DNA from 4 places in the Thalassolituus sp. UBA3500 genome. Region 1 is predicted to be linked to each of the others. Evidence: predicted binding sites of a transcription regulator. Region 1 holds the regulator's gene; each other region holds the start of a gene.
What was found. The regulator sigma-54, encoded in region 1, starts transcription at its own class of promoters, with help from an activator protein. The targets are predictions, from matches to a motif close to TGGCACNNNNNTTGCTNT.
Positions count from the first base shown of each region.

Region 2: a site for sigma-54 is predicted at 2,147-2,164, ahead of urtA (urea ABC transporter substrate-binding protein). Genes of this name have one in related genera too.
Region 3: a site for sigma-54 is predicted at 1,417-1,434, ahead of B2R29_RS11460 (TorF family putative porin). Genes of this name have one in related genera too.
Region 4: a site for sigma-54 is predicted at 2,503-2,520, ahead of B2R29_RS01880 (ammonium transporter). Genes of this name have one in related genera too.

Region 1 covers NZ_DFQB01000059.1:20,441-24,654, reverse strand. The annotation lists gene lptA (lipopolysaccharide transport periplasmic protein LptA) at 1-560, shown strand, start outside; gene lptC (LPS export ABC transporter periplasmic protein LptC) at 1-4, shown strand, start outside; gene lptB (LPS export ABC transporter ATP-binding protein) at 557-1,282, shown strand; gene B2R29_RS14530 (RNA polymerase factor sigma-54) at 1,427-2,989, shown strand; gene hpf (ribosome hibernation-promoting factor, HPF/YfiA family) at 3,054-3,356, shown strand; gene ptsN (PTS IIA-like nitrogen regulatory protein PtsN) at 3,360-3,818, shown strand; gene rapZ (RNase adapter RapZ) at 3,836-4,214, shown strand, end outside.
Region 2 covers NZ_DFQB01000044.1:127,236-131,449, reverse strand. The annotation lists gene urtB (urea ABC transporter permease subunit UrtB) at 1-633, opposite strand, end outside; gene urtA (urea ABC transporter substrate-binding protein) at 741-2,027, opposite strand; gene B2R29_RS11425 (GntR family transcriptional regulator) at 2,298-2,978, opposite strand; gene atzF (allophanate hydrolase) at 2,988-4,214, opposite strand, start outside.
Region 3 covers NZ_DFQB01000044.1:134,881-139,094, forward strand. The annotation lists gene urtE (urea ABC transporter ATP-binding subunit UrtE) at 1-206, shown strand, start outside; gene B2R29_RS11455 (accessory factor UbiK family protein) at 976-1,206, opposite strand; gene B2R29_RS11460 (TorF family putative porin) at 1,527-2,210, shown strand; gene glnK (P-II family nitrogen regulator) at 2,282-2,620, shown strand; gene B2R29_RS11470 (ammonium transporter) at 2,666-3,967, shown strand; gene B2R29_RS11475 (PA3496 family putative envelope integrity protein) at 4,174-4,214, opposite strand, start outside.
Region 4 covers NZ_DFQB01000004.1:36,684-40,897, reverse strand. The annotation lists gene B2R29_RS01890 (patatin-like phospholipase family protein) at 1-389, shown strand, start outside; gene cobB (Sir2 family NAD+-dependent deacetylase) at 389-1,084, shown strand; gene B2R29_RS01880 (ammonium transporter) at 1,160-2,383, opposite strand; gene B2R29_RS01875 (pyridoxamine 5'-phosphate oxidase family protein) at 2,687-3,184, opposite strand; gene rlmKL (bifunctional 23S rRNA (guanine(2069)-N(7))-methyltransferase RlmK/23S rRNA (guanine(2445)-N(2))-methyltransferase RlmL) at 3,219-4,214, opposite strand, start outside.

The DNA of each region.
Region 1 (4,214 bases):
ATAAACTGGCCGTGATCTCGCTGTCAGTGATTGCTAGCTACGCTGTCGCACTGCCGGATGACTGGCAGAAAGAAATGACGATTCTGTCAGACTCTGCAGAAATCGACCGACGCGCGGGTACCGTCGTCTACGAAGGAAACGTTGTCCTCACTCAGGGCACTCTGAAAATCGAAGCCGACCGTCTGATGATTCTGCGTAACGGTGACACTCTTGAAAAAGCCGTAGCAGAAGGCGATCGTGCCCGCTATCAACAGCAGATCGAAGTCGGCAAACCACTGACCACCGCACTGGGCAATCGCATCGATTATTACACCAGCGAGCGCCGCATCATTATCACTGGCGATGCCGAACTGGAACAGGAAGGCAACATCTTCAGTGGTGAACGCATCACCTATGATATGGCAACAGAGACCGTACGTGCAGATGGCAACATCGCCGAGTCGTCGACCGACAGTACCGACGAAGACTCCGGCCGGATCAAAGTCGTTATCCAGCCGCCCAAACCTGAATCTGACTCAGAACCTGACTCGACAGAATCTCCGGAAGCAGCGACAGAATGAAAACACTGAAGGCAGAACATCTGGCCAAAAGTTACGGCGGCCGTGAAGTCGTTAAAGATGTGTCTATCCGCGTAGAAAGCGGTCAGATCGTTGGTTTGCTGGGCCCCAATGGCGCAGGTAAAACAACCTGTTTTTACATGATCGTTAATCTGGTGCAGGCTGATCGTGGACGCATCATGATCGATGATGAAGACATCAGCCACCTGCCGATGCATGGCCGCGCCCGCAAGGGCATAGGCTATCTGCCACAGGAAGCCTCTATTTTCCGCAAACTCAGCGTTGCCGACAACATCATGGCAATCCTTGAGACCCGCAACGACCTGAATCGACAGCAGCGCAATGAGCAACTGGAGCAGCTGCTGAACGAGTTCCATATTCAGCACATTCGCGACAGCGCGGGTATGGCACTGTCCGGCGGTGAACGCCGCCGCGTCGAGATAGCTCGGGCACTGGCTGCCGAGCCCTCATTCATTCTGCTCGACGAGCCATTCGCCGGGGTCGACCCGATCTCAGTGTCTGACATTATGGATATCATCCGACAGCTAAAAGCCCGGGGCATCGGCGTTCTCATTACTGACCACAACGTGCGTGAAACCCTCGCAATTTGCGAGAAAGCCTTTATCGTTGGAGGCGGGCATATCATCGCCGAAGGCACCGCTGAAGATGTGCTGGCGAACGAACAGGTACGCGAAGTCTACCTCGGCGACGACTTCCGTCTTTGAAACTCAGACCGATGTCACGTACTGTAGAGTTATCTATTTACTCTGGTAAGCAAAATAGGTTCCATACACAAGGACTTTGCCTATAATGCTAAGTACATCAAACAAAAAGATGGTTCGATTTTCAGGTCGTAAATACCGAGTTATATGAAGACATCCCTTCAGATTAAGATGGGCCAGCAGCTGACGATGACGCCCCAGCTGCAACAGGCCATCCGCCTCCTCCAGTTATCCACACTGGACCTGCAACAGGAAATTCAGGAAGCGCTGGATTCTAACCCGATGCTGGAAAGCGAAGAGTTTGATGACAACAGCGACTCCGGCAACGACTCCGGCAACGAGTCCGATAACGATTCCCGCAATTCTGATTCAGACAACAACGACAGAGACAGCCGAGAAGCCTCCTCTGACAATCAGGATTACGACAACTCATACGAAGATAACTCCTACGACGACCAGAGTGGACAGGAGTCTCTCGACGAGCAATGGTCGAGCGAAAAACTGCCTGATGACCTCCCGGTAGACAGCCAGTGGGAAGATACCTATCAGGTGAGTGCTGGCGTTGCCTCCAGCTCCGGCCCCGCTGACGAAGACTTCGACTACGACTCGCGCTATGCAACCAGCGACAACCTGCAGGACCACCTGCTCTGGCAGCTCAACCTGACGCCCATGTCAGACGCTGACCGCGAAGTCGCTACCATGCTGATCGATGGCGTAGACGACGATGGGTATCTGCACACCACCGTTGAAGACGTCATTGAAGCGATGGACCCATCGCTGGAAATCGAAGAAGAAGAAGTTATGGCGGTTCTGCATCGCCTTCAGCAGTTTGATCCGGCGGGTGTTTTCTGCCGCGACCTGCGCGAATGCCTGCTTCTGCAACTGCATCAACTGCCTCAGGGCACCCCCTGGCTCACCGAAGCGCAGCTGATCATACGTGATCACATTGACCTGCTCGGTAGTCGCGACTATCAGTCACTGATGCGCCGCACAAAATTGAAGGAAGATGACCTCAAGTCAGTCATGCGACTGATCAAAGAGCTTAACCCGAAGCCGGGTGCAGGCATTGCCTCAGAAGAATCCGAGTACGTTATTCCAGACGTCATCGTCCGCCAGATCAGAGACGAGTGGCGTGTTGAGCTGAATCCAGAGATTGCGCCCAAGCTGCGGGTGAATGCCGACTACGCATCACTGATTCGCCGCTCAGACAGCAGTGCTGACAATACCTTCCTCAAAGATCACCTGCAGGAAGCACGCTGGTTTATTAAAAGTCTGCAAAGTCGCAATGACACTCTGCTCAAAGTCGCAACCAAAATTGTTGAATTCCAGATAGACTTCTTTGAAGAAGGTGATGAAGGCATGAAGCCACTTGTGCTCCATGACATCGCCGAAGCCGTAGGTATGCATGAGTCGACGATCTCTCGGGTAACCACCCAGAAATACATGCATACCCCACGTGGGATTTTTGAGCTTAAATACTTTTTCTCCAGCCACGTCAGCACCGACAGCGGCGGAGAGTGTTCATCGACGGCTATCCGGGCGATGATCAAGAAACTGATCGCGGACGAAAACACGCGTAAGCCACTCAGTGACAACAAGATAGCAACGATGCTCGGTGAAAAGGGCATCAAAGTGGCACGGCGCACGGTAGCGAAATACCGCGAGGCTATGCTGATACCACCATCGAATGAACGTAAGCAGTTGATTTAGAGTCTGTTATATCAATGTGAACAGATTCTGATTCACCTACCGCCAGCGACACAGGAGACTTGGCATGCAAATCAATATCAGTGGTCATCATGTAGAAGTAACGGAAGCGATGCAGGCGCACGTTGAAGATAAAATGTCGAAGCTTACGCGCCATAGCGACAGCATCACCACAGGTCAGATCACGTTGACCGTCGTTAAAGATCGCCAGACGGCCGAAGGGACGATACACATCACAGGTCACGACCTGCACGCGAAAGCAGAAAACGAAGACATGTACACCGCCATTGATCAGATGGTCGACAAACTGGACCGTCAGGTTCTTAAGCACAAAGAGAAGCAGGTCGCGCGCCAACACGGTCAAGGCTGAAGCATGTCTTTGAGTATTGAGGATATCCTCACACCGGAACGGTCCGTCATTGACGTGACCGTTTCCAGTAAGAAAAAACTGTTAGAACAACTTTCATCTCTGGTTGCTGAAGAAATCGGCGATGCCTCCGCAGACGATATCTACGAACGCCTGTTAGCACGCGAGCGCATGGGAAGCACAGGGATAGGAGAAGGTATTGCCATCCCGCACTGCCGGTTGTTGCAGTGCCAGAAAGCGCTGGGCGTTCTTCTGAGATTAAATACCCCGATAGACTATGATTCTATCGATGGTAATCCGGTCGACCTCGTATTTGCTTTGTTAGTCCCCGAGGAAGCAACCGACGAACACCTTCAGATACTGGCGACACTCGCCAGTAACTTTAATCAGGCGGAATATCGCGAAGCTTTGCGCAACGCGCCAGACGCCAAACGTCTTTTCCAGCGAGCGATCGCAGAGCGGTAGTAATCACGGAGTCGAATATGCGCCTGGTAGTCATCAGCGGAAGATCAGGATCGGGGAAGTCGAGTGCGCTGCACGTGCTCGAAGATCTTGGATTCTATTGCATCGACAACCTGCCCATCGGGCTACTGCCTGCCCTTGCCAGTCAGGCTGACGCCAATGACAAGCTGACCCGGGTTGCGGTCAGTATTGATGCTCGCAATCTCTCGGCCACAGAAGAGCCGATAGAGAAGCTACTGCTCGACCTGCCTAATGATCACTATCAGCTTGATGTGGTTTATCTCGACGCCTCTGAAAAAGTTCTGCTACAGCGATTCAGTGCGACACGACGCAAGCACCCGCTGACAACCCACGAGCTGTCACTGGCAGAAGCCATCGATCAGGAGAAAGACCTCCTTG
Region 2 (4,214 bases), on a different contig from region 1:
CAATGCGCCACGAACATCTGGGTAAAGTGATCCTGATAGATAACTTACTCCCTCTAAACGCTCTTTTTCGGTATCGGCTTCCAGTAAACGAATGCCTTTCACCAGCGACAGGACGTCCCGAACGTCAGGTTTTTCTTCGTTGCTTAATGCTTCGTCCAGTGTTGCCTGATCGAGATCCTCTGCAGACTTCAGCAGATTGACGGCTGCCTGCATACGCATTTCCGGATCATCAGAGAAGATCTGTAAACGTGCGATGCCGCCTCTGAGCAAGACACGCAATTTATTATTTACACTGATCTTTTTGATATCGCGCTTACTTTCCAGGGTGATCTCTTCACCACTGAAGAAGGTTGTTACCGCGTTATCGCCTTTAATAACGACAACGCGATCATCTTTGCGGTAGTACAGGTCACCTTCGACCATCACCTGCATAAATTCGAGAGTTTTTGGGTCATCGATGGTCGTCAGGCGTTCTGTTAATGCCTGTTTTTCTCGATACCCTGCATCGATTAATTCTTGAGCTATCGCATGCAATGCTGTGTTGGGCTTCGTAGGTGATGCTTCAGCCCCTGCCACCACAGTATACAAAACAAATGCGAACAGCACGGCCGTCCGTATCAATACAGAAAACATAGTTATCACCGGGAATTTTTGAGAGCGGCAGGGGAGAACTCCCCCCGCCTGTCCTTGTTGCGAACTACAGCGCGCTTTTATTCACGCACTGTTGCCATGGGAGTAAATTACTCGCCAGCAACCGCTGAACCACCACAGGTTTTCGTTGAGGTGTTGTAGTTTCCGCAATTAATGGGTGCCGTCCAGTCGGAGATCAGGTTGGCGCTTTCTGGCAGGTAATCCGTCCATGCGTCACCTTTCACTTCTTCGTCAGTTGCCCAAACGATTTCGAACTGGCCATCTTCCTGAATTTCACCGATCAGTACCGGCTTCGACAAGTGGTGGTTTTCGTTCATGACCGCAGTACCGCCAGTGAGGTTAGGTACTTCAATGCCGTACATGGCAGAGCGCACTTTATCAACGTCAGCAGAGCCTGCTTTTTCAACTGCTTCGGCCCACATGCTGAAACCGATATACGTCGCTTCCATCGGGTCATTGGTTACACGATCTTCATCACCGATGTAGTTATGCCATGCAGCGATAAACTCATCGTTCGCTTCGCTTTCTGCGCTCTGGAAGTAGTTCCATGCAGCAAGGTGACCGACCAGCGGTGCAGTATCAAAACCTGACAGTTCTTCTTCACCGACAGAGAAAGCAACCACTGGAATGTCTTCAGAAGCAACACCCTGGTTGGCAAGCTCTTTATAGAAAGGAACGTTTGCATCACCGTTGATGGTAGAAACTACGGCTGTTTTCTTACCCGCAGCACCAAACTTTTTGATATCAGAAACAATGGTCTGCCAATCGCTGTGACCAAATGGCGTGTAGTTCACCATGATGTCTTTCTCGGCAACGCCTTTCGACTTCAGGTATGACTCAAGAATTTTGTTGGTCGTACGTGGGTAAACATAGTCAGTACCGGCCAGTACAAAACGCTCAACACCGAGATCATTAATCAGATAATCAACCGCCGGGATTGCCTGCTGGTTAGGCGCTGCGCCCGTGTAAAATACATTGTATGAAGACTCTTCACCTTCGTACTGTACTGGGTAGAACATCAGGCCATTCAGCTCTTCTACAACAGGCAGAACGGACTTACGGGATACTGACGTCCAGCAACCGAAGATGACATCCACGTCTTCTTTTTCAAGAAGCTCACGGGTTTTTTCTGCAAATAGCGGCCAGTTCGACGCAGGGTCAACGACCACTGGCTCGAGTTTCTTGCCCAGCAGGCCGCCTTTTTTATTCTGTTCTTCAATCATCATAAGAACAGTGTCTTTCAGAGTGGTTTCTGAAATCGCCATAGTGCCCGACAGCGAGTGCAGAACACCCACTTTGATGGTGTCATCGGCAGCGTTAGCAATGCTTACACCTGCAGCCATCGCTGTCATACCAACAATTTGAGAAGCTTTCATCAGAGTTTTGAGACTTACTTTTTTCATAGTTATTTCCTTTTTATGGTCAGGATTATGTCCGGCCTCGACTCTTTTATTGGGGGTGTGTAAGAGCGGGCAACTATAAAACCGATCTAGTTAGAGCAATCGCCGTACCAGTTTTTATTTCTTATTTTTTCGGCAATTTCAGGGCATAGAGTGCCCTCCGGGGGAGCATTTCCGGTCGGAATTAATTATGACGCACCATTAGTGCTCAGGAGATTGATGGTAGTGCGTTGAAATCGTGCATATCTATTTCCTTGATAAATCGGTGGTGTACCGTTGCCGCGCTTCCTGAATTCTGTGAACAGTGATATCCCTGACTGTATTTCGGCTGACCTCAATGTGCCGTGTAAGCTCCCGTGTTGCGCGGGAGCTATCGGCGGACAAAATCGCTTCTAAAATACTACTGTGCTCTTCATAAGTAGCCTGTATCCGTCCGGGCTCATAGAAATCCAGCCGCCTTATAATCCTCAGGCGCTCACACACATCTTTGTGAATAGCTTCCATCTGTGTATTTTCACCGCACTCCAGCAAACCAAAGTGAAACTCTTCATCCAGAAAAGCAACATCAACAGGATCGACCTGTCTCTGCGAAGGTTTGCAGCACCATATTGTCACCAGCCCGGATAAACGCTCTGCCCTATCGGTTTCCATGCACAAACGCCGCACGACTTCGCACTCAAGAAGAGTGCGGACATCGTAGAGTTCTTCAAAATAGCGGAAATCAAAAGGCCTGACCTGCCAGCCATTGCGAAAGTACACTTGCACATACCCATCACGCTCAAGGCGATACAGAGCCTCTCTGACAGGCGTTCTGGAAGCCTGCATTCGCTCAGCAACTTCACTTTCACTGAAGCGGTCTCCGGGCAGCATTCTGAAATCGAAGATATCTTCTTTCAGTTGTCGATATACTTTCTCGGCGAGATTCACAGGCGCATCCTATGAATTGAGAGAAGAAATATACGCCCGCCATCCTCCGAGATGACTGATGTCGGTTGCGCTCGCAACCGCTTCGGGCTCACAGATAAAGCCTTTCACCAGACGACCGTCTTCCAACTCGAGGGTACCTATACCCAACGGCTGTGGAATTTCTTCGACGAAAGAACCAAAAGCTGCCTGATCTAAACGCCACAACTCGACGATCAACTGGTGTCCGGCTTGTGCATCGCGCTCTAGTTCACTCTCACTCAGACGAACGAGGCCAGGCTTTGGTGGTACTGTGTTGGCCAGCGCATACAACTTATATTTCTTTGCCGTAAGCGTCTGCTCCAGCAGGGTAGCGTGACGGCTGGTCAACTGATGGTTCAGAGGCATCCCCGTCAGGTGTGCACCTACCACGGCGACCACAACCGAGGCATCTTCTTTTTGGCCAAGCATGACCGGTGCTTCCGGCAGTCGCAGAGATGACTGCCACTGGCCAGCAAAGTTGGTGAGAGCCAGCTCATGCCATGCAGGTGCGATCAGAGTCACTCCAAAAGGTAAGCCATCCTCACGCATATGTGCTGGTAGTGCCAAGGCGCAAAGGTCGGCAAGGTTGACGAAATTAGTGTAAGTGCCAAGCTGACTGTTCACTTCAACCGGGGCCGACTCAACGTCCGCTGACGATGGAAAACGTGGCGTGGTCGGGACAAACAATGCATCAACGTGCTTGAAGACACCCTGAATTTTCCGCGCCAGATCTTTACGGCGATATTCGGCTTTGAAAGCATCCACGGCAGTGCCTTCGGTGCCACCAGCAATAATACTTTTTACGACAGGGTTAATGCCCGGTAAGTCTTGCTTCAGAAATTCGCCGACCGCCGCGTAACGCTCTGCAACCCATGGCCCCTGATAGAGAAGACTGGCAAGTTCAAACATCGGGGTAAAGTCGACTTCGACTAATTCGAACCCTGCATTAACTGCCTGATCGCAGGCTTTGTCATAGGCGGCTTTCTGAACTTCGTCACCAAACCATGGGGCGCCGGCAGGAATGCCAAGGGTCTGAATACGCTCATTGCGCACCATCGTACGTGAGCGGGCATAGCCATCGGCTTCATCGTACTGAGCTGCAACTTCGTAAATACGTTCTGCATCACGGGTATTCAATGCAAAGACGGACACGCAATCCAGGCTGCGACACGCGGGCACAACACCTGAGGCACTTATTGCTCCGACCGTCGCTTTTAA
Region 3 (4,214 bases), on a different contig from region 1:
CATCGATTATTAAAGACATTGGTCGCGTCATTAAACTGCTTCGTGATCGCGGTGATATGGCGATTGTTCTTGTCGAGCAGTACCTCGACTTTGCTAAAGAACTCGCGGATGAATTTATTATTCTTGAGCGGGGGAGAGTGGTAAGTCAGGGGACGGGTGAAGAGCTTGAACACTCCGAGGAAGCGAAGGAGCTTCTGGCTATTTGATTTGTTGGCGGCTTTGAAACCGCTGATTCCTTAGCCGCTGGCGCGGGCTAGCATTTGTAGCTGCCGCCAGGCCCCCCTGCTTTCGCGCTTTCTGGGCCGTGTTTCTGATATTTACTGGCTTTTTCGGCAGACGGCTCCGGCGGGCATCCATGCCCGTATGGAGCCTCGTTCGGCATCCTGCCTCACGTTGCCTTCAAAGCTGGCGTAAATCTCAGCGGCCCCAGAGGCGCAGAATTTAGCCCTCAAGATCGTATTCCAAAGATATATTGGTCTTAACGTTAAAGTGTGTGGTGCGCAATGCGCACCCTACAGGTTCAGGCAATGTAGGGTGGGCACTGCCCACCATTAAACCTATCTAATTAAGAACAATACTTTCGCGTACTGATAAATGCGCCTCTGGGGCCGCCGAGCAGAATGATGAGAAGCCCGCATGGCCCCGGCATGGATGCCGGGCAAGGGGCTGGCAGCAGGGATGCTGCATTGGCCCGTTGCGAGGGTTCTCAAGTTCTGTGAAGGAAACGCGGCCCAGAAAGCGCGAAGCAGGGGAGGGGCTGCCCGCCCGGGGACAAGGTCCCCAAACAGGGCAATAGAACCCTGGCGGCAGCCATAAAAGCCAGCCCGCGCTAGCGGCAACTCAACTGGCCATCAGACCTTAGCGGCAGCTAAAGAAGTTACCCCGCGCCAGCGGCTACTACCACAGCGGCCCGCAGAATCAGCGGCCAAAAACAAAAAAGCGGCCATCAGGCCGCTTAATCAAAGCATCAGAAGATCACTCTGCTTCTAACTTAGCCACACGCTCTTCAAGCTCCGCCAGTCGTGCACTGGTACGACGCAGCACTTCTGCCTGCACGTCGAACTCTTCACGTGTCACCAGGTTGGCATTGGTGATCAGGCTCTGCAGCTGAGACTGCAGGGCTAGTTTCAGATCGGATGAGAGGCTGGCAAACGGGCTCTTTTCCAGCATTTCTTCGATTCGGCTTTTAATCGCATCGGGTTTCATTGTGTACCTCCGGAAGGGTTTTGGCGCAGTGTACCAGAAAGGGCAAAAGGGATAATTTCAAATACTGCACCTAAACAGTGCAAAGGATCGCAAAGGTGTGCAATAAATGGGTGCTGGTTTTAGTCCTGTGCCCTCTTTTGGTTGCGTCAATGACTGCAAAAATCCGCATGTTTTTACTAAGTTGTTGATTTTAAAAGATATATCAAAAGTTGGCACACACCCTGCTATAACCGAGTGACAGAAAGATATCGGTGCGAATCACCCTTATCGACCAATTTGAAAGATCAACAGCTAAAAAAACCGTAATAGGAAAAAGAACGATGAAAAAACTGACTAAAGCAATCGCTCTCGCTGGTGTTATGACGACTGGCCTCACTGGTGCTCAACTGGCTCAGGCTGAAGTTGATGTTTCTGCTTCTGCTGCGGTTGCGAGCATGTACCTGTGGCGTGGTCTGGATCTGGGTAACGGTGATGCTGCCGTATCTGGTGACATTACGCTTTCATCTGGTGGTGCTTACGCTGGTATGTGGACTTCTAGCGGTGATAGCGCAGCTGGAAACGAATACGACCTGTATGTAGGTTACGGTGGTGAAATGGAAGGTTTCTCCTACGACGTATCTGTTTTGACTTACGTTTACCCAAGCGCGGGTAACTTCGAAGAAGACGCAGATACCAGCGGCAACACTTTCGACCTGTCTGAGCTGATCGCTTCTGTGGGTTACATGGGTGCATCTTTCTCCTACTACTACCCGCTCGCTGGCGATGGTAACGACGATTACAGCTACATGACGCTGGGTTATGGCATGGGCGCCTACAGTGCAACCGTTGGTATCTCTGACGATAACGAAGATAACGAAGATAATATTTACACTCACGTAGACCTCAGCTACGCGTATACCGATAGCCTGGCTTTCACTGTAAGCAAGGTAGTATCTGCTGAGCTGGACGAAACTGAAGACGACACTAAATTTGTTGTTTCATACAGCCTGCCTATCGACCTGTAAAAAGCATACAATAGCCCGTGCCCCCGCACGGGCTATCTGTAACCTTATCTAAATTACGAAAGGGGTTTTCTATGAAACTCATTACTGCTGTTGTTAAGCCGTTCAAGCTTGACGATGTTCGTGAATCACTGTCTGAGATCGGTGTTCAGGGCATCACAGTGACTGAAGTGAAAGGCTTCGGTCGTCAGAAAGGCCACACTGAACTGTACCGTGGTGCTGAATACGTGGTGGATTTTCTGCCTAAAGTAAAAATTGAAGTGGCGGTTGCTGAAGATCTGACTGAAAAAGTTATCGAAGCAATCACTAAAGCAGCGAACACCGGCAAGATCGGCGACGGCAAAATCTTTGTCACCAGCCTTGAGCAGGTTATTCGTATCCGTACTGGCGAAACTGGCGCAGACGCGCTGTAAGACGTCCGACCACTACATAACAGAGCCTGATGCGGGGGGCTTATAATGGAATCGAATCTTAATCATATTTTTGAACTTCAGTTCGCCATGGACACCTTTTATTTCCTGGTGTGTGGCGCGCTGGTAATGTGGATGGCGGCAGGTTTCGCTATGCTGGAAGCGGGTCTGGTCCGCTCTAAAAATACCACTGAAATTCTGACCAAAAACGTTGCCCTGTTCGCGATCTCGTGCACCATGTACCTGATCTGTGGTTACGAACTGATGTACGGCGGCGGTTACTTCCTGTCTGGTGTGACTACTGTTGCTGGCATGGACGACGCTGCTATTGCTGGCGTTCTGGCTGACTCAGCTGAGAATGGTTTTGATGGCGACTCAGTATACGCCGGTGCATCTGACTTCTTCTTCCAGGTTGTCTTCGTAGCGACTGCAATGTCTATCGTTTCTGGTGCGGTTGCTGAGCGTATGAAGCTGTGGGCTTTCCTGTCGTTCGCTGTGGTAATGACTGGTTTCATCTACCCAATGGAAGGCGGCTGGACTTGGGGCAGCGGCGTTGAGGGTTCGGTGGGTGAGAATGGTGTATTCGGTCTCTACGAGCTGAACTACTCTGACTATGCAGGTTCAGGCATCGTTCACATGGCGGGTGCTGCTGCTGCTCTGGCTGGTGTTCTGATGCTGGGCGCTCGTAAAGGCAAGTATGGCCCTAACGGTGAAGTACGCGCTATCCCTGGTGCAAACCTGCCGCTGGCGACTCTGGGTATGTTCATCCTGTGGATGGGTTGGTTCGGCTTCAACGGTGGTTCTACTCTGAAGCTGGGTGGTATCGCGGTTGCAAACGAAGTGGCTAACGTATTCCTGAACACTAACGCTGCTGCATCAGGCGGTCTGATTGCTGCCCTGATTACTGGTTACATCCTGTTCCGTAAGGCTGACCTGACTATGGCTCTGAACGGTGCTCTGGCTGGTCTGGTTGCGATCACTGCTGAGCCTGCTGATCCATCACCTTTCCTGGCAACTCTGATCGGTGCTGCGGGTGGTGTTCTGGTAGTTCTGTCTATCCTGACCCTCGACAAGCTGAAGATCGACGATCCAGTAGGTGCGATCTCTGTACACGGTGTTGTTGGTGTATGGGGTATCTTCGCAGTACTGCTGTCTGACGCTGATGCTACCTTCATGGGACAGCTGGTTGGTACTCTGACTATCTTCATCTGGGTATTCGTAACTTCTCTGATCGTTTGGGGCGTACTCAAGGCCATCATGGGTCTGCGCGTCAGCGAAGAGCAGGAATACGAAGGTGTTGATATTGCTGAGTGTGGTATGGAAGCGTACCCAGAGTTCACTTCTAAGTAAGTTGAACCTCAGCTGGCAAGGATGCCAAAAAGAAGAACCGGCCAACTGGCCGGTTTTTTTGTGCCTGTAATTATTTGTGGGAGTTATCTGTGAGAGTGAATCAGCCTGAGTGCACTCCCAGGTTAATAAAATGCCGAGTTCTTCTGATGAAAAAATTCAGGCAAAAAAAAGCAGCCAACTGGCTGCTTTTCTGTACTGCGGACTGATCAGTCGAAGTAGTAGGCTTCGAGATCTTTTTCTAAACGCT
Region 4 (4,214 bases), on a different contig from region 1:
TGGGACATATGTTAAACGCCGCCTTCCTCGACAGCATGGAAACCGACGTCGAACGCTTACGTCGTATTAACCGTACACTGACAAGCATCCCTGAAGACGTTCGCAAAGAAGCCGGCATGGAACTTAAACCGATTGAATTGCTGGAGATTAATCCCAGCCGTTCGATCGACCAGATTGCGGGAGAACACGCCGCCGAAATTCCCAAAGCGCTGAAAATGACATTAGGCGGCAGCGGAAACGCCGGACAGAACGGCTCTGGTATTCTCAGTTATCTGTTGTTTTCTAAGGGATTCTGTAAAGCACTGATTGATCTCGGTTACAGTGATGCAATGCAACGCGCCGACGAGATCCGTGGTTTTTTCTCAGACCATTTTGAGGAAGAAAAGTAATGACAACACCGAAACGTATCGTCGTACTGACTGGCGCAGGAATATCTGCTGAATCGGGCATCAATACGTTTCGGGATAACGGAGGCCTATGGGAAAACCACCGCCTGGAAGATGTAGCGACACCCGAAGCCTTCGCGCGAGACCCCAACCTGGTGCAACGTTTTTACAACGGCCGCCGTGCACAGCTTAATGACGTCAATCCTAACCCGGCTCATATTGCACTTGCCGAGTTTGAACGGAACTTTGCCGGTGATTTTTTACTGGTCACACAAAACGTCGACCATCTGCACCAACAAGCAGGCTCGAAGAATCTCATCCATATGCATGGTGAATTGAAAAAATCCCGCTGCCTGAACACCGGAAGAATTCATAATCAACAGACTGATATTAATGCGACCAGTCTTTGTGAATGCTGTAACACACCCAGCTTGCGACCGCATATTGTCTGGTTCGGCGAAATGCCGTTGGACATGGAAGAAATCTATCAAGCGTTAGAGCAATGCGACCTGTTCATTAGTATTGGTACTTCTGGCAACGTCTACCCTGCAGCCGGATTTGTCGAGGTAGCAAACAGCGTAAATGCCAGAACCGTAGAAATTAACCTGGAACCTTCGCGCGGAGCCGATGCGTTTCAGGAAGCCTTTCACGGCCCGGCGTCGGTCAAAGTCGCTGAGTTTCTGGCGACGATCATCTGATTTCTGCTTCACCGTTTACGTCTGTACAGGCATAAAAAAACCCGCCGAAACGGGTTTTATCAACAGTACGACGGATCAGTCGTTGCTGGTCGAGCCGATCTTGTGGATCGACAAGTCCGCACCATTGAATTCTTCTTCCTCGCTCAGACGGATACCCGATACAGCCTTCACCAGACCGTAGACGATGAAACCACCAATCAGAGCCACTGCGATACCAGCAACAGTACCGATCAGCTGAGACATCAGGCTTACGCCACCCAGACCGCCCATCGCTTCTGTACCAAAGATACCGCAGGCAATACCACCCCAGGCACCACACAGGCCGTGCAGTGGCCATACACCAAGCACATCATCGAACTTAGGAAACTTGTTCTGAGCCAGAGTGAAGACCCAAACAAACAGCGCACCAGCAACACCGCCAACCAGCAGTGCACCGATTGGATGCAATACGTCTGAACCAGCACACACGGCTACCAGGCCTGCCAGAGGGCCATTATGAATAAAGCCTGGGTCATTGCGACCAACAACCATGGCAACAACAACACCACCGACCATCGCCATCAGGCTGTTTACAGCCACCAGCCCCGAAATACCGTCCAGTGTTTGTGCAGACATCACGTTAAAACCGAACCAGCCAACGGTCAGAATCCACGCGCCCATAGCCAACCATGGGATATTTGAAGGAGCAAATGCGGTAACTTTACCGTCACGGTAGCGACCACGTCGCGCACCCAGCAGGAAGACAGCGGCAAAGGCAATCCAGCCACCGACACCGTGCACAACGACAGAACCGGCGAAATCGTGGAAGCCAGCGCCATAGGTTTCTTCTAACCATGCTTGCAGGCTGAAACCAAAGACGGCGTTGCCGTTCCAGATGATGCCCTCAAAGAATGGATATACGAATGCAACCGTCAGTGCTGAAGCAATCAGAATTGGGTAAAACTTCGCACGCTCAGCAATACCACCAGAAATAATGGCTGGAATTGCCGCCGCAAAGGTCAGCAGGAAGAAGAACTTCACCAGCTCATAGCCATTGTTTTCAGTCAGCTCCGCAGCACTGGCGAAGAAGTCCATGCCATAAGCAACCTGATAACCGATAAAGAAGTAGGCAATGGTTGAGATGCCAAAATCAGTAATGATTTTCACCAGGGCATTTACCTGGTTCTTGTGACGTACTGTACCGACCTCAAGAAACGCGAAGCCTGCGTGCATCGCCAGTACCATGATGGCACCCAGCAGAATAAACATTGTGTTCGCGCTGTACATAAGAGTTTCGACAGCGGAGTTGATACCTGTGATATCCACGAGTTGTCCTCTGATAGTTCGTTAAGTTTGTATTTGGCGCGGCGCACTCTAGCGGTGCCCTTTGCGCAACATCAGGGCAAAAGCCCATAAGAATCCTTCGATAGGGGAACGTTTAAGCAGGAGATGTGCCACTTTGTCCACTTTGCGACAATCGGACAATGAAAACGCACAAGGATAGAGCTGGCGTGCGCTAGCGTAATGCAGAAATTCTTATGCGTGAGGCATTATCAAACAGCATCACTCAGATATAGCACCAATATTTACCATAATGGACAGTATTGCACCCTACTAGTGCATTTAATCAGAAGACCACATCCCGTCCATCATCATGGGATAGGCCACAGGCTTAAAATCAGTAAACTCGATATCTCTGACCACCTGAAAATCACTCCAGAGCATCCGTGCTCCCTTCAACCACCGGGTCGAAGCAACGCGTTTATGAATCATCTGGAGCTCTTCAGTCGTAGCTGGCCGTGCCGGGCCAGCTTTGCCGTAGAGTCGAACACCGGGTTCCGCGGCAAAACGCCCGGTTATCAGCGACTTGAGCCAGAACCAACGCCCTACATTTACTGCCGACACGCAGACGTTCGGGTTCGAGTCTATGTTCTCACCCAGTGACACTGCGTAGTGGTCGAAAAAGAAGCCCGTCTGATCATCACGAAGAAATACCGTGCCGACAGGTGTAATATGCGGAGTACCGTCAGGGCAGACCGTCGCAATGGAGCAATGCACGGCTGAGGCCTGCGACTGCTCTAACGTCCGTTTGATTTGTGGCCAGTTCGATTTTAATGACAACCTTTACCTTCCCTGGTTAAGCCAAACTTAAAGTTTAATCGCGGTGCGAGATTTCAAAACACACATGAATATTCTGGCGACGTTCGAAATCCTTAGGAATCGACTTGCCCGTCACATCCCGGATACTGAACTCCGACAGCGCATCACGATCGAGGCTGAACTTACGCAGATTATTTGAGAATATCAGCGTGCCACCGGGCGCTAACCGGTCCATCGCCATGCGAATAAGATCCACATGGTCACGCTGGATATCCAGCACACCTTCCATACGCTTCGAGTTTGAAAAGGTTGGCGGGTCCATAAAGATAAGATCGTATTCGCCCGTGTCATCTTTCAGCCACTGCAGACAGTCGGCCTGAATAAAGCTGTGCTCGTCAGGATTCAGTTCATTAGCACGGAAGTTATCACGGCCCCAGTTCAGATAGGTGCGCGACATATCGACACTGGTGGTCTGTGCGCCGGCAGCCGCGGCATGCAGAGACGCCGTTGCGGTATAACAGAACAGGTTAAGGAAACGCTTACCCGCCGCCTGTTTTGCAATATGCAGGCGCGTCGGGCGGTGATCAAGGAACAGACCGGTATCGAGATAGTCGCGAAGGTTCACCAGCACATTCACCTGCCCTTCACGGACGGTCATGGTGTGCTTTTCATCGCTCTGCTTCTCGTACTGACGTTTACCACTCTGACGCTCACGGCGCTTGAGTACAATCTGCTCCGCAGGCACGCCAGTGACCTCAGGTAAGGCTGCAAGAACATCCAGCAGACGCTTTTCAGCGACCTGAGGGTCAATCGACTTCGGCGGTACGTATTCCTGCACGTGAAGCCAGTCTTCGTAACGATCAACGGCCACCGCGTATTCCGGAATATCGGCATCGTATATGCGATAACAATGAATATTCTCACGGTTTGCCCATTTACCGAGATTCTTCATGTTCTTTTTCAGACGATTCGCAAAGGCTTCTACCGGGCCGCGTATCGCACTCGGCTGCGGACGTGATGAGCGTTCGTCGGCCGCCCCGAAAACCAACAA